3 regions of the Allobosea sp. 10N428 genome follow, and region 2 is predicted to be linked to each of the others. Evidence: predicted binding sites of a transcription regulator. Region 2 holds the regulator's gene; each other region holds the start of a gene.
The links. The regulator PhoB, encoded in region 2, activates phosphate uptake and scavenging genes when phosphate is short. The targets are predictions, from matches to a motif close to TGTCATNNANCTGTCAT.
Positions count from the first base shown of each region.

Region 1: phnD (phosphate/phosphite/phosphonate ABC transporter substrate-binding protein) is a predicted target of PhoB. The motif match lies at 2,928-2,944, and genes of this name have one in related genera.
Region 3: AC1DDA_RS01615 (glycerophosphodiester phosphodiesterase) is a predicted target of PhoB. The motif match lies at 2,111-2,127, and genes of this name have one in related genera.

Region 1 is NZ_JBFTIC010000001.1:1,024,608-1,031,453, forward strand. It holds gene AC1DDA_RS04735 (PaaI family thioesterase) at 1-17, opposite strand, end outside; gene AC1DDA_RS04740 (MarR family winged helix-turn-helix transcriptional regulator) at 112-579, opposite strand; gene groES (co-chaperone GroES) at 808-1,095, shown strand; gene groL (chaperonin GroEL) at 1,150-2,787, shown strand; gene phnD (phosphate/phosphite/phosphonate ABC transporter substrate-binding protein) at 3,006-3,920, shown strand; gene AC1DDA_RS04760 (branched-chain amino acid ABC transporter substrate-binding protein) at 4,096-5,208, shown strand; gene AC1DDA_RS04765 (ABC transporter ATP-binding protein/permease) at 5,440-6,846, shown strand, end outside.
Region 2 is NZ_JBFTIC010000005.1:167,396-174,241, reverse strand. It holds gene AC1DDA_RS17265 (ATP-binding protein) at 1-183, shown strand, start outside; gene pstS (phosphate ABC transporter substrate-binding protein PstS) at 305-1,330, shown strand; gene pstC (phosphate ABC transporter permease subunit PstC) at 1,512-2,486, shown strand; gene pstA (phosphate ABC transporter permease PstA) at 2,504-3,388, shown strand; gene pstB (phosphate ABC transporter ATP-binding protein PstB) at 3,428-4,234, shown strand; gene phoU (phosphate signaling complex protein PhoU) at 4,442-5,161, shown strand; gene phoB (phosphate regulon transcriptional regulator PhoB) at 5,173-5,871, shown strand; gene AC1DDA_RS17230 (hypothetical protein) at 5,978-6,157, shown strand; gene AC1DDA_RS17225 (DUF3175 domain-containing protein) at 6,413-6,697, opposite strand; gene AC1DDA_RS17220 (SpoIIAA family protein) at 6,714-6,846, opposite strand, start outside.
Region 3 is NZ_JBFTIC010000001.1:329,346-336,191, reverse strand. It holds gene AC1DDA_RS01625 (amino acid ABC transporter ATP-binding protein) at 1-350, shown strand, start outside; gene AC1DDA_RS01620 (PepSY domain-containing protein) at 516-794, shown strand; gene AC1DDA_RS01615 (glycerophosphodiester phosphodiesterase) at 903-2,063, opposite strand; gene AC1DDA_RS01610 (hypothetical protein) at 2,229-2,369, opposite strand; gene AC1DDA_RS01605 (RsmB/NOP family class I SAM-dependent RNA methyltransferase) at 2,554-3,852, shown strand; gene guaA (glutamine-hydrolyzing GMP synthase) at 3,902-5,470, shown strand; gene AC1DDA_RS01595 (alpha/beta fold hydrolase) at 5,551-6,468, opposite strand; gene AC1DDA_RS01590 (LysR family transcriptional regulator) at 6,631-6,846, opposite strand, start outside.

The sequences.
Region 1 (6,846 bases), on a different contig from region 2:
CCGAACGTTCGATCCATGACCACCCCTTATCCGTGTATCTGCACGATAGAGAAAGCACAGTGAATGCGTCAACAGAACCAAGGGGAATCGTGCGGAAGGAGCCTCGATATCTCAACGCGGATCGCGCGCGGCGCGGCGCAGCGCCTTCAGCCCGTCGCGGGTCTCGCGCCAGCGCTCCTCCCCGAAGCCGCCCTCGATCTTGTCCTGCGCTGCCCGCCAGAAGGGGATGGCAGCCTCGATCGCCGCCCTGCCCTTCGGCGTCACCGCGTAGACCGCGGCGCGGCCGCGGCACTCGACCGGCTCGACCATGCCCTCGGCGGCAAGGAGCTGGAGATTGCGGGTCAGCGACGTCCGCTCCAGGGCAAAGCGCTCGGCCAGCTCGGTGATCGACTTCCAATGTCCGGTGCTCAGCGCCGAGAGCAGCACGAACTGGGTGATCTTCAACCCGCTCGGCCGCATTGCCTCGTCATAAGCACGGGTGACGGCGCGGGCCGTCATCCGGACATGCAGCGCCACGCAGGATCGGGCGATATCGTCGAGGCGCGGATCGGGCGCGGGCGCGGGCGTGAGTGTCGTCATTCAGCCATCTTAGCGTGTTCTAGCGCGTGCGGCAGCTGGAAGGCGAAGGGCTGCGATGCCGCATCCGGCGACGTTCACTTTGTTGTCGCAGGCTTCCTTGACTCTCCGGGACCCCAAGCCTATCTCCCCGCCATCTGTTAGCACTCTCATTCGCTGACTGCTAGCAGCCTCCCCCGGGTGTCCATCAGCGGCGCCCGAACCGAATAAGACCGAGAGGAAGACAGAACCATGAAGTTCCGTCCGTTGCATGACCGCGTCGTGGTCCGCCGCCTTGACAGCGAAGAGAAGACCAAGGGCGGCATCATCATCCCCGAGACCGCCAAGGAAAAGCCCCAGGAGGGCGAGGTCATCGCCGTCGGCTCCGGCGCGCGTGACGAGGCCGGCAAGCTCGTTGCCCTCGACGTCAAGAAGGGCGACCGCGTCCTGTTCGGCAAGTGGTCGGGCACCGAGGTCAAGATCGATGGTCAGGACCTCCTGATCATGAAGGAATCCGACATCATGGGCGTCGTCGGCTGATAGCCGCCTGACTGCTTTCCTACCTTTTCATTTTCAGTCCAAGGAGTAGCTCTCATGGCTGCCAAAGACGTCAAATTCGGCACGGAAGCCCGCGACAAGATGCTGCGCGGCGTGGATGTCCTCGCCAATGCCGTGAAGGTCACGCTGGGTCCGAAGGGCCGCAACGTCGTGATCGAGAAGTCGTTCGGCGCTCCGCGCATCACCAAGGACGGCGTCACCGTCGCCAAGGAGATCGAGCTTTCCGACAAGTTCGAGAACATGGGCGCCCAGATGGTCCGCGAAGTCGCTTCGCGCCAGAACGACCATGCCGGCGACGGCACCACCACCGCCACCGTTCTCGCCCAGGCGATCGTCCGTGAAGGCGCCAAGTCGGTTGCGGCCGGCATGAACCCGATGGACCTGAAGCGCGGCATCGACCTCGCTGTCGAGGCGATCGTTTCGGACCTCAAGAAGAACTCGAAGAAGGTCACCTCGAACGCGGAAGTCGCGCAGGTCGGCACCATCTCTGCCAACGGCGACTCGTCGGTCGGCGAGATGATCTCGAAGGCCATGCAGAAGGTCGGCAACGAGGGTGTCATCACCGTCGAGGAAGCCAAGACCGCCGAGACCGAGCTCGACGTCGTCGAGGGCATGCAGTTCGACCGCGGCTACCTCTCGCCGTACTTCATCACCAACTCCGAGAAGATGGTCGCCGAGCTCGACGACCCCTACATCCTCGTCTTCGAGAAGAAGCTCTCGTCGCTCCAGGCGATGCTGCCGATCCTCGAGGCCGTCGTTCAGACCGGCAAGCCGCTCCTCATCATCGCCGAGGACGTCGAGGGCGAGGCTCTGGCCACGCTCGTCGTCAACAAGCTCCGTGGCGGCCTGAAGGTCGCGGCCGTCAAGGCTCCGGGCTTCGGTGATCGCCGCAAGGCCATGCTTGAGGACATCTCGATCCTGACCGCCGGCCAGATGATCTCGGAAGACCTCGGCATCAAGCTCGAGACCGTGACGCTCAACATGCTCGGCCGCGCCAAGCGCGTGCGCATCGAGAAGGAGAACACCACGATCATCGACGGCGCCGGCAAGAAGAAGGACATCGAGGCTCGCGTCGGCCAGATCAAGGCCCAGATCGAGGAGACCTCCTCGGACTACGATCGTGAGAAGCTCCAGGAGCGTCTGGCCAAGCTCGCCGGCGGCGTCGCGGTCATCCGCGTCGGCGGCGCGACCGAGGTCGAGGTCAAGGAGAAGAAGGACCGCGTCGACGATGCTCTGAACGCGACCCGCGCTGCGGTCGAAGAAGGCATTCTCCCCGGCGGTGGCGTTGCGCTCCTGCGCGCCCTGTCCTCGGTCAAGGGCATCAAGACCCAGAACGACGACCAGAAGACCGGCGTCGAGATCGTCCGCAAGGCGATCGCCGCTCCGGCCCGCCAGATCGTCGACAACGCCGGCGATGACGGCGCGGTCGTGATCGGCAAGCTGCTCGAGTCGAAGGACTACTCCTACGGCTACAACGCGCAGACCGGCGAGTACGGCGATTTGGTCAAGGCTGGCATCATCGACCCGACCAAGGTCGTGCGCACGGCGATCCAGGACGCGGCTTCGATCGCGGGCCTGCTGATCACCACCGAGGCGATGGTCGCCGACCTGCCGAAGAAGGACGCCCCGATGCCCCCGATGGGCGGCGGCGGCATGGGCGGCATGGACTTCTGAGGAAGTCCAGGCGCTCAAGCGCTTTGAATGCCGAAACCGGGCACGCCCGGTTTCGGTGGCGGCATGGACTTCTGATCCACCGCTCCCGGCGAGACTACAGAAGGCCCGGCGCAAGCCGGGCCTTCTGCGTTTCACGGCGCCGTCATCCGCCCGCCATCCAGCCGTCGCCTCATGCATGCACCCAAGCGCGGTCAATTCATTCGCCGCTGGGAAGCATCATGCCGACACGCCGCTCAGTCCTCGCCGGCCTTGCCGCCACGAGCGCCGTCCCTGCTTTCGCGCAGGCGCCGGACTGGCGACAGAGCATTAAGGAGGTGCGCTTCGGCGTCTCTTCCGCCGAGAACGAAGCCGGTGCTATCGCCCGCACCCAGCCGATGGTCGACTACCTGTCGCAGCGTCTCGGCGTGCCCGTGCGGTTCTTCCGAGTTTCGGACTATGCCGGTCTTGTCGAGGCGATGCGGGCCGATCAGGTCGACTTCGCCCGGTTCGGGCCCGCGGTATACGCGCTCGGGCGCCGCGTGCTGGGCGACAAGCTCCAGCCGCTGCTGCGCGATGTCGATAACCACGGGCAGGAGGGGTACTATTCGGTGCTGCTGGTCCGCGCGGAGAGCCCCTACCAGAACCTTGTCGATCTCAAGGGCAAGGTCATGGCCTTCGCCGATCCGAACTCGACCTCCGGATACGCCTTCCCCGCCTATTTTCTGCGCAAGCAAGGTTTCGACCCGAAAGCTCATTTCAGCGGCACGGTTTTTTCCGGCGGGCACGACAACTCCGTATTGGCGCTGGTGCGGGGCCAGTTCGACGTCGTCGCGACCTATCAGGTCAATACCGAGTCCGGCGTCGCCCAGCGCCTCGCCCAACGCGGCATGATCCCGGCCGGCTCGACCCGCGTGCTCTGGACCTCGCCACTGATCCCCTCCAGCCCGTTTTCGACGCGCGCCAACCTGCCGCAGGGTCTCAAGGACGACTTCGTCGCCGCCATGAACGCGATGAAAGAGAGCGCCCCCGAAGCCTGGAAAACGTTCACCGACGGCCATGTCTCGCGCTATGCGCCCGCGCGCCATGAAGATTATCTTGACGTCATCGCCGTCACCGAAGAGCTGGAGGCTCAGCGCAAGGCGCGGAGCGGCTGAGGCCTTTCCGAGCCACCCGCAAGCTCCCCAAGCGCGCCATGGCATTGCCATGCGTTTGTCGCCGTGCCTGATGAAAATGCGGGCAGTGTCCCTCGGGTCGCCCCTGGCCTATACAGGCGATAAGCGATCCCCGGCGGGATCGCGCGCATAAATTGCATGTCGTAGGGAGATGCAGATGAAAAAGTCCCACTTCCTCTCCGGCGTCGCGCTGGCCGCTACGCTGTTCCTCTCGGCCCAGGCCGCCCAGGCCGACATCACGATCGGCCTCATCGCGCCGCTGACCGGCCCTGTCGCCGCCTATGGCGATCAGGTGAAGAACGGTGCCCAGACCGCCGTCGACGTCATCAACAAGAATGGTGGCGTGCTCGGCGAGAAGCTCGTGCTGAAGCTCGCCGACGATGCCGGCGATCCCAAGCAGGGCGTCTCATCCGCCAACCTCCTCGTCGGCGAGAAGGTCAAGTTCGTGGTGGGTCCGGTGACCTCGGGCGTCGCCATGGCGGTTTCCGACGTGCTCTCCGAAAGCGGCGTGCTGATGGTGACGCCGACCGCAACCTCGCCGGCCCTGACCACGCGCGGCCTGACCAATGTCTTCCGGACCTGTGGCCGTGACGACCAGCAGGCGGAGATCGCCGCCGCCTATGTCCTGAAGAACCTGAAGGACAAGAAGATCGCGATCGTTCACGACAAGGGCACTTACGGAAAGGGCCTCGCCGACGCCTTCCAGCAGGGCATCAATGCCGGCGGGCTCAAGGAAGTCGTCGCGCTGACCGTCAACCCCGGCGACAAGGATCTCTCGGCCGTCGTGACGCGCCTCAAGGCCGCCAATGTCGATCTGATCTATTTCGGTGGCTACCACCCCGAGGGTGGCCTGCTCTCGCGCCAGCTCGCCGATGCCGGCGTCAAGGCCACGATCATCGGCGGCGAGGGTCTCTCCAACACGGAGTTCGCGGCGATCGGCGGCGATCACGCCACGGGCACGCTCTTCACCAACGCCACCGACGCGCTGAAGAACCCGGACTCAGCCGAGGCGGTCGCCGCGCTGAAGGAGAAGGGCATTCCGCCGGAAGCCTTCACGCTCAACGCCTATGCCGCGGTCGAGGTGCTCAAGGCCGCCATCGAGAAGGCCGGCAAGCCGGGCGACGCAAGCGGCGCCGCCAAGGCCCTGCAGGCGGGCACGCCCGTCAAGACCGCCATCGGCACGCTGACCTACGGCAAGACCGGCGACCTGAGTTCGCCGAGCTTCTCGATGTACAAGTGGGACGCTGGCAAGATCGTCGCCGCCCAGTGATGCTTGCAGCTAGCGGGCCGCTGTTCCGCTGGATTTTGCCTTCCGCCCCGGACGAGCCAAGCTCGTTCCGGGGCGTTTTGCTTGATGGCGCGGCGGCCTGTCTCAGCCTCGCCGCCGCCTCTCCACCAGATGACAATTTGCTCATTCGGGCGCATCGCCATTGAAAGGCCCCATCCGCTGCGACATGGTCCGAATCGTGGAGCCCACTGTTTCCCGCCAGGATCCCTGCCCATGCGTCTGTTGAGCATCCTCGTCGCCGTGTTGGCGGCTGTCACCCTGGTCGTCGGCCAGCAGGCCGGCTCGGCCGGGCTGATCGGCATGGGCGTCGTCGGCCTGCTTCTGGCAGCGGTAACCTTCCGCTCGCCGAGCCTGCCGTTCTTCCTGCGCATCTTCTCTGGCGTCTTCGCGATCGAATATGTGTTGTTCGGCGCGGCGGCGGTGCTGGCACAGATCGATTGGTGGCCCCCGGCGCTGCAGATTCCGCCGGTACCGTCCAGCCTGCCGACGACCGTGGGCGTCTTCGGCATCCTGATCTACGCGATCTCCTTCGTGCCGGTGATCGCGCGCATCGCGCGGATCGCCTCGCCCTATTTCGAGTCGCAGGCGATCACCACGGCCAATCTCTGGCCGATCGGGCCGTTCCGGATCCGGCTCGGGATGCTTGCCGTCTCGCTATTCGTCTTTCTGATCGTGCTGAACCAGGTCCAGGTCGGCATCACGCTGCGCCTCTCCTTCTTCAACCGCGACATGTACGACGCGCTGCAGAACAAGGACGCGGCGGCATTCTGGTATCAGCTCTTCTACGTCTTCTGCGTCTGGGCCCTGCTCTGGGTTATCTCGAATCTCATCGAGCTCTTCGCCAACTACACCATCCTGATCCGCTGGCGGCAGTTCATGGCGAACGAGTACACGCGGCGCTGGCTCGATCACGCGACGCATTACCGGATCGCGCTGGCCGGCAGCGTCGACAATCCCGACCAGCGTATCGCCGAGGACACCCGCGCCTTCGTCAACCAGACCTATAATTTCGCGCTGCCCCTGCTCTCGCAGGTTTCGACGCTGGTCTCGTTCTCGATCATCCTCTGGAACATCCCGGTCGCCTTCAGCCTGCCGGGCACCTCAATCGCCGTTCCCGGCTACATCTTCTGGGTCGCGTTCTTCTATGCCGCGGCGGCAACCTGGCTGACGCATCTGATCGGGCGCCCGCTGATCCGGCTCGAGTTCGAGCAGGAGAAGCGCGAGGCGAATTTCCGCTTCTCCCTGGCCCGTCTGCGCGAGTATTCCGAGCAGATCGCGCTGATGGTCGGCGAGCCGACGGAGCGCGCGCATCTCGCCCAGCGCTTCTACGACATCGTCGAGAACTTCTACCGGCTGGTCTGGCGCCGGCTGAAGCTGACGAGCTTCACCCTGTCCTACAACCAGCTCAGCGTCGTGCTGCCCTACATCATCCTTGCCCCCTACTACTTCGCGGGCACGATCACGCTCGGCATCATGATGCAGGTGGCCGGCGCCTTCGACCGGGTGCAGACCGCGCTCTCCTTCATCATCAACAGCTACTCCTCGATCGCTTCCTACCTCGCCTCGATCAACCGTCTGACCTCGTTCGAGACAGCGATCGCCGACGCGCAGCACGGGCCG
Region 2 (6,846 bases):
CTGACGGAGCGCTTCTACCGCGTCGACACCGCCGCGAGCCGGGAAGCGGGCGGCACGGGCCTGGGGCTGGCGATCGTCAAGCACATCGTTCTGCGTCATCGCGGCAGGCTCACGATCGAAAGCAAGCCGGGCGAGGGGGCGACCTTCAAGGCGATCCTGCCGCGCTTCGAGGCCCGGCGTTGAGGCGGCTGAAACGCCGCCTCAACGCTTTGTGACAGTTTTCATGACGTCATGTCATCCGGCCGTCATATAGGAAGTGTTCTGACAGGGGCGCTGTAAACAGCGACCTAGAGAGGACATCTCCATGCGCAAGATTCTCGTTCTGGCGGCCGTGGCCGCCGGGATTGCCGGTTCCGCCCAGGCTGCCGACATCACCGGCGCCGGCGCGACCTTCCCCTTCCCGATCTATGCGAAGTGGGCCGAGGCCTACAAGAAGGAGACGGGCACCGGCCTGAACTATCAGTCGATCGGCTCGGGTGGCGGCATCCGCCAGATCAAGGCCAAGACCGTCGCCTTCGGCGCCACCGACGCCCCGCTCAAGGGCGAGGACCTGACCAAGGACGGCCTGATCCAGTTCCCGACCGTGATGGGCGGCGTCGTGCCGGCCGTGAACATCGCCGGCGTCGAGCCGGGCAAGCTCAAGCTCTCGGGTGACATCATCGCCCAGATCTACATGGGCGACATCAAGAAGTGGAACGACCCGAAGATCGTTGCGCTCAACGCCGGCGTCACCCTGCCGGATGCCAACATCAACCCGGTCTATCGTTCGGACGGCTCGGGCACGACCTTCGTGTTCACCGACTATCTCTCCAAGGTCTCGGCTGACTGGAAGTCCAAGATCGGCGCCAACCAGTCGGTCCAGTGGCCGGTCGGCATCGGCGGCAAGGGCAACGAGGGCGTCTCGGCCTCGGTCAAGCAGGTCGCCAACTCGATCGGCTATGTCGAGTATGCCTATGCCAAGCAGAACAAGCTCTCGCATGCCCTGGTGAAGAATGCCGACGGCAACTTCCCGGCGCCGGAAGAGAAGGCCTTCCAGGCCGCCGCCGCCAATGCCAATTGGCAGGAACAGCCCGGCTTCGGCATCTCGCTGAACAACCAGAAGGGCGCGCAGGCCTGGCCGATCACCTCGGCGACCTTCATCCTGGTCTATGCCAAGCCGGAGAAGCCGGAAGAGACGCAGGCCGCGCTGAAGTTCTTCGACTGGGTCTACAAGAACGGCGACAAGCTCGCCAGCGAGCTCGACTACGTCGCGCTGCCGGCGAACGTGAAGGATCAGGTCCGCAGCGCCTGGAAGGGCGTGACCGACACTTCCGGCAAGCCGATCTTTTGATCGCTGCCAACTGACAAGGCGAGGCGGGCCAGTCCCGCCTTGCCGCTCTCTTCAAGCCCTCATCCTGAGGGGCGGCCCCAACTGGCCCTCCCGCAGGATGCTCCTCAGGATGAGGGCTGGGATTGATCGGGACGGGTGACCGGCCATGGCAATCCCGGCAACGAGACCGGAGCCCCCGCGGATGACCGCAGCAACCGATATGACGAACGTTCCCGGCGCAAGGCCGGTCGTCCGCAAGGCGCCGAAGGCGGGGTTCGACCTCTTCTTCCGCAATGCGAGCTTCGCCGCGGCGCTGCTCGTGCTGGTGCTGCTCGCCGGTATCATGATCTCGATGATCATCGGCGGCTGGCCGGCCTTCCGCGAGTTCGGCCTCGGCTTCATCACCTCCAGCGTCTGGGATACGCAGAACGAGCAGTACGGCGCCTGGCCGGCGATCGTCGGCACGCTCTCGACGGCCCTGATTGCGCTGGTGATCGGCGTGCCGCTCTCGCTCGGCATCGCGGTCTACCTGACCCAGCTGGCGCCGGGCTGGTTCAAGAAGCCGGTCGCCACCGCGATCGAGCTGCTCGCTGCGGTGCCCTCGATCATCTACGGCATGTGGGGCCTGTTCGTCTTCGTGCCGCTCTTCGCGGCCTATGTGCAGATCCCGCTCTCGAACCTCGTCGAGGGCATTCCGATCGTCGGCACCGTCCTCTACTCCCGCTCCCCTTCGGGTCTCGGTATCTTCACGGCCGGCATCATCCTCGCCTTCATGATCGTGCCCTTCATTGCCTCGATCACCCGCGACATGCTGGAGCAGATCCCCTCCGTCCTGCGCGAGAGCGCCTATGGCATCGGCGCCACGACCTGGGAGGTCGTGCGCCATGTGCTGGTGCCGCAGGCCGGCGTCTCGATCATCGGCGCGATCATGCTCGGCCTCGGCCGCGCCCTCGGCGAGACGATGGCCGTCACCTTCGTCGTCGGCAACGCCAACCGCCTGTCGGCCTCGATCCTCGATCCCGGCTCGACCATCGCCTCGCGCATCGCCAACGAGTTCAACGAGGCGATGGGCCTGCAGCTCAACTCGCTGATCGCGCTGGGCTGCATCCTGTTCTTCGTCACCTTCGTCGTCCTCGTCATCGCGCGGCTCCTGGTCGCCCGGGTGAAGCGCTACTGAGGTCCTGAGAGATGAGCATGACGACCGCTTCCACGCCGCGCGAACTGCCCCACACCCCCTGGGGGCGCGTGCGCCAGTCCCGCCGCACAGCCGACCGGCTGATGAAGATCATCGCCACGGGCTTCACCTTCTGCGCCATCTTCGTGCTGTTCTGGATTCTCGGCATGCTGCTGGTGAAGGGCATCGGCGGGCTCTCGCTCGCGACCTTCACAGAAGTCACGCCGGGCCCCGGCTCGCAGGGCGGCGGCCTCGCCAACGCCATCGTCGGCTCGGTGGTGCTGACCTTTCTCGGGATCGCGGTAGCGACCCCGGTCGGCGTGCTCGCCGGCACCTGGCTTGCCGAATACGGCAAGGGCTCGAAGATCGCGAACCTGATCCGCTTCATCAACGACATCCTGCTGTCGGCACCGTCGATCCTGATCGGTCTGTTCGTCTATGTGATCCTGGTCGAGCCCTTCCGCGGCTATTCCGGCTGGGCCGGCGGCGTCGCGCTCGGCATCATCGCGATCCCGGTCATCGTGCGCACCACCGAGGACATGCTGAACCTCGTGCCCGGCCCGCTGCGCGAAGCCGGCTCGGCCCTCGGCGCCCCGCCGTCGGTCGTCATCACCTCGGTGACCTGGCGCGCCGCCAAGGCCGGCATGGTGACCGGTATCCTGCTGGCTCTCGCCCGTATCGCCGGCGAGACCGCGCCGCTGATCTTCACCGCGCTGAACAACAATTTCTGGTTCTCGCCGACCTTGGTCGGCGGCGTCTCGAACCTGCCCGTCACCATCTACCAGTTCGCCTCCGCTCCCTATGAGAACTGGCAGCAACTGGCCTGGGCGGGATCGCTGATCATCACGGTCTCGATCCTGCTGCTCTCGATCATTGCCCGCCGCTTTGTCGCCGGCGGCAAATAAGACTTGAATCCAACCCGGTCGCGTCCGACCTTGAGGACCATGTCGATGCTTTCGACCCTTGAACTCTCCCCGCAGACGCTCGATGCCGAGGCGCCCGTCCGGATCGCGGTGAAGAACCTCGATTTCTACTACGGCGAGCACAAGGCGCTGAAGAACATCAATCTCGATTTCCGCGACCGGCACGTCACCGCGCTGATCGGCCCGTCGGGCTGCGGCAAGTCGACCCTGCTGCGCATCTTCAACCGGATCTACTCGCTCTATCCGGAGCAGAAGGCCACCGGCGAGATCATGCTCGACGGGCGCAACATCATCTCGAACGATGTCGATGTGAACGAGCTGCGCTCGCGCGTCGGCATGGTGTTCCAGAAGCCGACGCCGTTCCCGATGTCGATCTACGACAACGTCGCCTTCGGCATCCGCCTCTACGAGAAGCCGCCGAAGTCCGAGCTCGACGACCGCGTCGAAGGCGCTCTGCGCCGCGCCGCGCTCTGGGACGAGGTCAAGGACAAGCTGAAGAGCTCCGGCATGGGTCTCTCCGGCGGCCAGCAGCAGCGCCTGTGCATCGCGCGCACCATCGCGCAGAAGCCTGAAGTGATCCTGTTCGACGAGCCGACCTCGGCGCTCGACCCGATCTCGACCGGCAAGATCGAGGATCTGCTGGAGCAGCTGAAGAGCGACTTCACCATCGCCATCGTCACGCACAACATGCAGCAGGCGGCCCGCATCTCGCAGTATACCGCCTTCATGTATCTGGGCGAGGTCGTCGAATTCGCGCCGACCAACACCATCTTCATGAACCCTGCCAAGAAGCAGACGCAGGACTACGTCACCGGCCGGTTCGGCTGAAGACCGGTTTCAAACCAGCAGCCCTCATCCTGAGGAGCCGCGCGAGCGGCGTCTCGAAGGATGGTCCAGGAGGCTCCGGAACCAACCGGAGCATCCTTCGAGACGCAAGCTTCGCTTGCTCCTGAGGATGAGGGCTGAGGGTCGAGCATGCCGACCTGAAAACGACGACGCTGCACCGGCGCTAATGATCTAGAGGACACGCCGCCCATGACCGACCACATCGTCCGCTCCTACGATACCGATCTCGAAGGCATCCGCCGCAGCCTCGCCGAAATGGGCGGCATGGCCGAGCGCATGCTCGGCGATTCGACCGTGGCGCTGGTGCGCCGGGACACCGGCCTTGCCCAGAAGATCATCACGGCCGACCAGCGCCTCGACAACCTCCAGCGGGACGTCGAGGAAAAGGCGGTACTGACCATCGCCCGGCGCCAGCCGCTCGCCAACGACCTGCGCGAGCTGATTTCGGCGATCCGCATCGCCGCCGATATCGAGCGCGTCGGCGATCTCGCCAAGAACATCGCCAAGCGCGCCGTCGCCATCGCCGGCCAGTTCCAGCCGCCGCACCGCGCCGTGGTCGGGCTCGAGCACATCAGCCGCCTGGTGCAGGCGCAGCTCAAGGACGTTCTCGACGCCTACGCCGCCGGCAACGAGCAGAAGGCGCTCGACGTCTGGCGCCGCGACGACGAGATCGATGCGCTCTACACCTCGCTGTTCCGCGAGCTCCTGACCTATATGATGGAGGATCCGCGCAACATCACCTTCTGCACGCATCTCCTGTTCTGCGCGAAGAACATCGAGCGCATCGGCGACCACACCACCAACATCGCCGAGACGATTCACTATCTCATCACCGGCGACTCGCTCGACGTGAACCGGCCGAAGCTCGACACGACCAATATCGAGGTCGAGGCGATCACCGGGAACTGAAGCAGATCATCATGGCCGCACGCATCCTGATCGTCGAGGACGAGGAGCCGCTAACCCTGCTGCTGCGCTACAATCTCGAGGCCGAGGGTTTCGAGGTCGACAGCGTCGCGCGCGGGGATGACGCTGAACTGCATCTGCGCGACCACACGCCTGATCTCGTGCTGCTCGACTGGATGCTGCCGGGCCTTTCTGGCATCGAACTCTGCCGCCGCTTGCGTTCGCGACGCGACACCGAACGCGTGCCGATCATCATGCTGACGGCGCGCGGCGAGGAGACCGAACGCGTCCGCGGGCTCGCGACTGGCGCGGACGATTATGTGGTGAAGCCCTTTTCGTTGCCAGAGCTGATCGCGCGCATACAGGCGCTGCTGCGCCGCGCCAAGCCGGGCCATGTCGCGGGGCTGCTCGCCGCCGGCGATCTCGAACTCGATCGCACGACCCGGCGCGTCCGCCGTGCCGGCAGCGAGCTGCATCTCGGCCCGACCGAGTTCCGGCTGCTCGAGTTCCTGATGCAGGCGCCCGGCCGCGTCTATTCGCGCGCTCAGCTCCTCGATGCCGTCTGGGGCCGCGACGTCTATATCGACGAGCGCACCGTCGACGTTCATGTGGGCCGGCTGCGCAAGGCGATCACGCCGGCCAATACCAAGGATCCGCTGCGGACAGTCCGCGGCGCCGGATACGCCTTCGACGAAACCTTTGCGCGCAGCTGAGCGGCGCTGCAGCTCTGCTCCTCATTGCAACTTGCCGTGAACCTTGCCCGCCCGCTCGCGTTGATCCTGAAATCAACGCGAGCCAGAGGAGGTCGTCGTGAGCAAGATGCCGCCCATCCCGCCGGCCAATCGAAGCGACGAGGGTCCGGGCGAGCCGGATCATGCCGAGCGCGATCTGCGCAGCGCCAGAGGTGGCGAGCGCCGACCGAGCCAGCCTGATCAGCAGGGCCAGCAGGGCAATACCCGCATCAACACGACCCATCAGGGTCTGCAACAGGATCGTTGAGGAGGTTGCCGAACGTCGACCTCGACCAAGGCGCCGCAGACCATCCGGCACGGCGGCCCCGGCTCATCGCATGAGAACGCGAAGAAGCCGCCGGACATCCGCAAACCACCTGCCGATGACCGGCGGCACGCTCGCGTTTCGGGTGGCGGCGGCGAACGCGACAGCCACCACTCGCATGATCCGGCGCGCAAGGGAGGCAAGGCGCCATGAGAACCGGCCTTCAGGTCGAGCCCCTGAAGGGCGACGGCAGGCGCTTCAGCCCTCTCGGTGGAAGAGGCGGCGCAAGCTGTGCTTGGCCGCTTCCAGAGTCCTGCGGCGCTCGGCCGGCAGTTTCCGGCCGGCGCGGTTGATGTAGAAGGTGAGCATCGACATCGCCGAGCGATACGGGCCCGATTTGCGCCGGCGGCTGTGCTCGGCCGACCGCTTCAGCGAGCGCGCGATCTGGCGCGGATCGCCACGCGTGAACACGGCTTTCTCGAAATCGAGCGCGTTGCTCCGGCTTGTGATATCGGCCGACCATCTGTGCTTGTGGACGAGCATGGCGTCCTCCTGTCGGTCAGGCGTTTGGTCCGCCCTCGATGTCACCGGCCCAGGTCAATGCGGTCTCGTACTCCTCCGGCTTGAAGGTGCGAACAGTCACGAAGGGGATCGCCGGATTGAGCAGGTCGACGAAGGCGGCAAGCCAGCCC
Region 3 (6,846 bases), on a different contig from region 2:
TCCCCGAGCAGGCGGCGAAATATCCGGGCCAGCTGTCCGGTGGCCAGCAACAGCGCGTGGCGATCGCCCGCTCGCTGTGCATGAGCCCGAAGATCATGCTGTTCGACGAGCCGACCTCGGCGCTCGACCCCGAGATGGTCAAGGAGGTGCTCGACACCATGGTCTCGCTGGCGGAGGAGGGCATGACCATGCTCTGCGTCACGCACGAGATGGGCTTCGCCCGCCAAGTCGCCGACCGCGTCATCTTCATGGATGCCGGCCAGATCGTCGAGATGAACACCCCGAACGAGTTCTTCAAGAACCCGCAGCATGAGCGCACCAAGCTCTTCCTCAGCCAGATCCTGCACTGAGGAAGAACAGCTTAGCGAGCGATGGAAGCGCGCCGGCCTTGCCGGCGCGCTTTTTCGTTTGGCAAGCAGTTCCTAGGGTGCGCGAAGCATTTCCAACTGCAGGTGAAGCCTTCTACGGAACGAGTCTTCGTCCGGTGCGTTGATGGCGCAAACGGAGGATACGCGATGAAACGTTTTGTTCCAGTCATTGCTGTTGCTCTTCTGGCGAGCAGCGGCGCCTATGCTCAGTCGATCAACATCGGTCCAGGTGGCGTGAGCGTCGACCCCCGTACCCCCCATGAACGGGCAATCGATCGCGAGATGCGTCAGGACCGTTATGATCGCACGCGTGAACGCGAGTGGCGCCGCGCCAACTACTATCGCGGCGACGATTGCCGCACCGTCACAACCGAGCGTGAGACGCCGCGCGGCGTCGTGAGGCGCACGACCCGCGTTTGCGATTGACCGATTTGAAGGGGAGCGGGCGAGAAGCCCGCTGAAGGCCAGGCCCCGTGGCGAATTTCGCCGCGGGGCTTGGCTTGTCCGGCTGTCGGCCTCGTCCGACGGGATGGCTTACTTCGCGTCGCGCGCCTTCACGGCCTGATCCGAGAAATCCGAAAACAGGCCATCGATGCCGAGCGCGAAGAATGCCTTGTACTCGGCCGCGGCGTCGCCCTTGAAGTCCGAGGTCAGCCGCTTGGGCTCGCTGCGGAAGGTCCAGGTGTGGACCAGAAGGCCGGCGGCATGGGCGTCCTTGACCACATTCGTCGGCGCGATCAGCGTGCGGTCCTGCTCGTCGATCTTGCCGTCACCGTTGAGATCCTTCGGCTTGCCGTCCTCGCCAATGGTCTGCTTGCCAGCAAGGATATAGGGCTTCCAGGGGCCGACGCCGTCGGCGTAGGTCGCGATCTCCTTGAGCCCTTCAGCGGAGAGCATGTCCTGGAAAGTCCGCTTGTCGCCGAGCACCGCGAAGTCATAGGGGCGGTCGAACGGCGCCACGAGAGTCACCTTGCCGTCCTTGTCGACATCGTCGCCGTCGACGAGCTGCACGAGGCGCAACTGCGTCTTCTTGCGCAGGTATTTCAGATTCCCGGTCTCGAAGCTCTGGATGAACACCGGCGAGGTCTTCTCGGTCCAGCCGGCCGCCTTGAGCATGTCGAGCAGCTTGTCCTCGAAGGCGAGGCCCAGCGAGGCGTGATAGGTCGGGTGCTTGGTCTCGGGATAGATGCCGATGGTGCGGCCGGTCCGGGCGCTTTCCGACTTGGCGAGGTCGATCACCTCCTGAAACGCCGGAATCTGGTACTTGCCGTTATGCGACTGGTCGCGATCGGCGAAGGCCTGCTTGGCACGCAGGGTCTTGATCTCGGCCAGGGCGAAGTCGTTGGCGAACCAGTCGGTGGTGTCGATGCCGTCGACCTTGCGCGTCGTCTTGCGATTGGCGAATTCCGGCCGGTCGGCGATGTCGGTGGTGCCGCTCAGCATCGGCTCGTGCCGCACGACCAGGACGCCGTCCTTAGTTGAAACCAGGTCGGGCTCGATGAAATCCGCTCCCATTTCGATGGCGAGCTTGTAGCCCTCGATCGTGTGCTCGGGCATGTAGCCGCTGGCGCCGCGATGGGCGATGATCAGGGGCTTGCGGCTGTTGGAAGCGGATGCCTGCTGGGCGAGCGCCGCAAGCGGCTGCATGGCCAGCGCGGCGAGAAGCGATGTCGAGAGAAGCAGCGTTTTTTTCATGGTTTGACCCGGCTCGCGGAAATGCGCGCGAAGTTAGGTCGAGTGATGTGACAGCCCCATGAAAAGATTGCTTCGTTTTGCCGTCAGCTCAGGCGCCATGCGGCGGCCGACAAAAAAGCCCGCGCCGGCAATACCGGGCGCGGGCTCGTTCGTATCGGTGTCGGATCAGCGGCGGTTCTCGAGGGAGGTCTTCGCGTCGAGGCGCTTGGAGGCCGGCGGCGTGAAGTCCTGCTGCGGCTGGGTTGCGCAAGCGGCAAGGCCGAAGGCGACAAGGCTCAGAATGACGATGCGGCTGGCGCTTTTCATGTGCGGATATCCTGATGGCCGCGAGATGCGGTTGCATCGTCTTTCCCCTTGTGAAACGAGCGCGTCAAGTGCATGCCGCATGGGGCACTATGCCTCGGCGTGATATTTGAACCGGTCGAAGCACACTACACTCACCGCCTTGCGGGCGCCGGGCCTGAGCGGCCTGCGCCAGGATTGAAGCACCATGACGCCAGCCGCCCGGATCAGTGCCGCCATAGAGGTGCTGCAGGACATCATCGAGCGCCGCCGCCCGGCAGCCGATGCGCTGAAGGATTGGGGGCTGTCGCGTCGCTTCGCCGGTTCGAAGGACCGCGCCGCCATCGCTTCGCTCGTCTACGATGCCCTGCGGCGCAAGGCCTCGTCCAGCTATGCGATGGCGTCCGAAGAGCCCCGCGGGCTGGTGCTCGGCATGCTCGCCGGGCTGCGCGGCCTGCCCCTCGACGAGATCGCCGCCCTGTTCTCCGGCGAGAATCACGCGCCCGCTCCGCTCACGGCCGATGAGACCGCACTCCTGACCGCCTTCTCGGACGACGGGGCGCCCGCCTGGGTGCGGGCGGACGTGCCCGAATGGCTCTGGCCGTCGTTCGAGGCCGGCTTCGGTGAAGCTGCGATGGCGGAAGGGCAGGCGCTGGCCGCCCGTGCGCCGATCGACCTGCGCGTCAACCGCCTGAAGGCCGGCCGCGACGACGTTCTCCGGGATCTTTCCCATCACCAGCCGGAGACCGGCGCCTGGTCTCCCGATGCGCTGCGCTTCCAGCCGGGCCATGACGGGCGCGGCCCCTCGCTGCAGACCGAACCCGGCTTCTTCGCCGGCGCCTTCGAGGTTCAGGACGAAGGCTCGCAGCTGGTGACATTGCTCGCCGGCGCGCGGCCTGGCCAGACCGTGATCGATCTCTGCGCGGGGGCAGGGGGCAAGACGCTCGCGCTCGCTGCGCTGATGGCCAATCGCGGCAGTCTCTACGCCACCGATCTCGATAGCCGCCGGCTCGCACCGCTGCATGACCGCGTGGCCCGCTCGGGCGCGAGCATCGTCGAGGTGCGCATTCCGCGTTCGCGCGGCCATGAGCCCTTCGCTGACATCGCCGGACAGGCCGATCTCGTGCTGGTCGATGCGCCCTGCACCGGCTCCGGCACCTGGCGGCGCAACCCGGATGCGAAATGGCGTGTGCGCCCCGGCGCGCTGGCCGAACGGATCAAGGATCAGGCCGAGGTGTTGGCGCGCGCGGCCAAGCTGGTGCGCCCCGGTGGGCGCATCGCCTACATCACCTGCTCCATGCTGCCTGAGGAGAATGACGAGGCGATCCGTGCCTTTCTTGGCCGCCATCCCGGCTTCGCACCGGTCGCGCCGATCGACGTGCTCAAGGGGGCGGAGAGCGACTTCTCCCTGCTCGCCCGCTTCGCCACCGAATTCGGCCTGCAGCTCTCGCCGCGACGCACGGGCACGGACGGGTTCTATCTGGCTTGCCTCCAGCGCGGGGACTGAGGCTGCTACAGCCGTTGCGCGCGCCCGCACGATCCATTAACGGAACGCGATGACGAGCGCTCAGCCCCATCACGACTCCATTCTCATCATCGATTTCGGCTCGCAGGTGACGCAGCTGATCGCGCGGCGCATCCGCGAGATCGGCGTCTACTGCGAGATCGCCCCGTTCCAGTCCGCTTCCGAGGCCTTTGCCCGCATGAAGCCGAAGGGCGTGATCTTCTCCGGCGGCCCCGCTTCGGTGCCGGATGAGGGGAGCCCGCGAGCTCCCGAAGCGGTCTTCTCGGCCAATATCCCGCTCATGGGCATCTGCTACGGCCAGCAGACCATGGCACACCAGCTCGGCGGCAAGGTCGAGGGCGGACACGCTGCCGAGTTCGGCCGCGCCGATGTCGAGATCGTCACCCCCTCGGCACTGTTCGAAGGCGTCTGGGAAGAGGGCGGTCGCTATCCGGTCTGGATGAGCCATGGCGACCGGGTGACGCAACTTCCCGCCGGGTTCACCGTCAAGGCGACCTCCGAGAACGCCCCTTATGCCGTGGCGAGCGACGAGACCAGGCGCTTCTACACCACGATGTTCCACCCCGAAGTGGTTCACACGCCCGACGGCGGAAAGCTGCTGCGGAATTTCGTCGTCGAGATCTGCGGCTGCAAGCCGGACTGGAGCATGTCGGCCTATCGCGCCGAGATGCAAAAGAAGATCCGCGAGCAGGTCGGCACCGGCCGCGTCATCTGCGGGCTCTCCGGCGGCGTCGACTCGGCGGTCGCGGCGGTGCTGATCCATGAGGCGATCGGCGACCAGCTCACCTGCGTCTTCGTCGATCACGGCCTGATGCGGATGAACGAGGCCGAGGAGGTCGTCCGCCTGTTCAGGGATCATTACAACATTCCGCTCGTCCACGTTGAGGCGGAGGAGCTTTTCCTCTCCGAGCTGGAGAAGGTCGGTCCCGATCCGGAAGCCAAGCGCAAGACCATCGGCCGGCTCTTCATCGAGGTCTTCGATGCCGAGGCCGCCAAGCTCGGCGGCGCTGATTTCCTGGCGCAGGGCACGCTCTACCCGGACGTGATCGAGAGCGTCTCCTTCTCCGGCGGCCCCTCGGTGACGATCAAGAGCCATCACAATGTCGGCGGCCTGCCCGAGCGCATGAAGATGAAGCTCGTCGAGCCGCTGCGCGAGCTCTTCAAGGATGAGGTTCGCGTTCTCGGCCGCGAGCTCGGCCTGCCCGAGGCCTTCGTCGGCCGCCACCCCTTCCCGGGGCCGGGCCTCGCCATTCGCTGCCCCGGCGAGATCACCAAGGAGAAGCTCGACATCCTGCGCAAGGCGGATGCGATCTATCTCGACGAAATTCGCAAGGCGGGCTTGTACGACGTGATCTGGCAGGCCTTCGCCGTGCTGCTGCCGGTCCGCACCGTCGGCGTGATGGGTGATTACCGCACCTACGACCATGTCTGCGCGCTGCGCGCCGTGACCTCGGTCGACGGTATGACGGCGGATTTCTATCCCTTCGACATGAACTTCCTCGGGCGCGCCGCGACCCGCATCATCAACGAGGTCAAGGGCATCAACCGCGTCGTCTACGACGTGACGAGCAAGCCCCCCGGCACGATCGAATGGGAGTGATCTGGGCCTGGCGGGACAAGGGCAGGCCCCGCGGCTAGCCCTTGTTGCTCCTTTGCCGCGGAGTTCGATCCGGATACGCGTCAGGGCGTCTTGTCGAGGAAGGCGCGGATCATCCGGGTCGTGGCTTGCGGGTTCTCCTCCATGATCCAGTGCCCTGAATCCGGCACGATGCCCTCGGTCACGTCGGTCGCCGCGGCGCGCATCACGACGGCCATCGTCGGGCCAAAGGACTTCTCGCCGCCGATCGCCAGAACAGGCATTGTGAGCTTTCCGCCCGCGGCGAGATTCTTCCGGTTGTCGATCGCGTCCTGATCGAATGCGGCGAACTGCGCGAAGCCCGCATGCATCGCGCCGGGCAGGGCATAGAGCTTGGCATAATGCTCGCGCGAGGCTTCGGTGAAGCGGCTGGGTGTTGCCGAAAACTCGTTCCAGAAGCGGTCGAGATAGATGCGCTCGCGCCCGGCCACCAACCGCTCCATATCCGGGCCGCCGAAGCGGAAATGCCAGAGCAGGGGGTTCTTGAGGATCTCGTCCCAGGGGCCGACACCCGGCACCGGCGCGTCGATGAGGGCGAAGCGGCGGACACGCTGCGGCTGCTGCGTGGCGAAGGCAAATCCGACCATGTTGCCGATGTCATGCGTCACCAGATCGGCGCGTTCGATCTTGAGTCTGTCGAGGACGCCGGCCACGTCACCGGCCTGCGTCAGCTTGTCGTAGCCTGATTGCGGCTTCGACGAGAGCCCGAGCCCGCGCAGATCGGGCACGACCACGGTGTGGTCGCGGGCGAGGTCAGCCGCCATAGGCGCCCACATGTCACCGGTCTCGCCATAGCCGTGGATCAGAACGACGGCTGGTCCCGTGCCACCGACCCGGACATGGATCGTTGCGCCATTGGTCTGAATCTCCTGCGTCGCGAACGAGGCTGGGAAGGCCGGAACCTGCGCGGTCGCAGGCGCGGCGAAGGCGAGGGCTCCGAGAGCCAGGACGAACTTCAGCATCATATTCTCCCACCGATCGGGAGGGCGGTCCCTGCGACCGTCGCTTTCAGCCCCGTTGGCTCGTTTCAATTAAGGCTGGGACCGCGTCCGGATTAGCCTGCCAAAAGCGGTCCTAATTTCCGAGAAAGCCGAACAATTGTGCTTCGGTTCGCGGCCATGGTGTCAAGGCACGCCATCTTCCCAATAGGGCGGATCGCCAAATGTGGCTTGCAGATGGGCCGCGACCGCGCGCAGCTTCGCGGACGGCCGGCGACCTTCTGGGTGCGCGAGATAGATGAATTCCGACACCGGCAGGACGCCGACATCGATGATCTGAAGCCGGCCCTGGCGGATATCCGGCCCGGCGATGAAGAGGGGCAACAACGCAATGCCGAGACC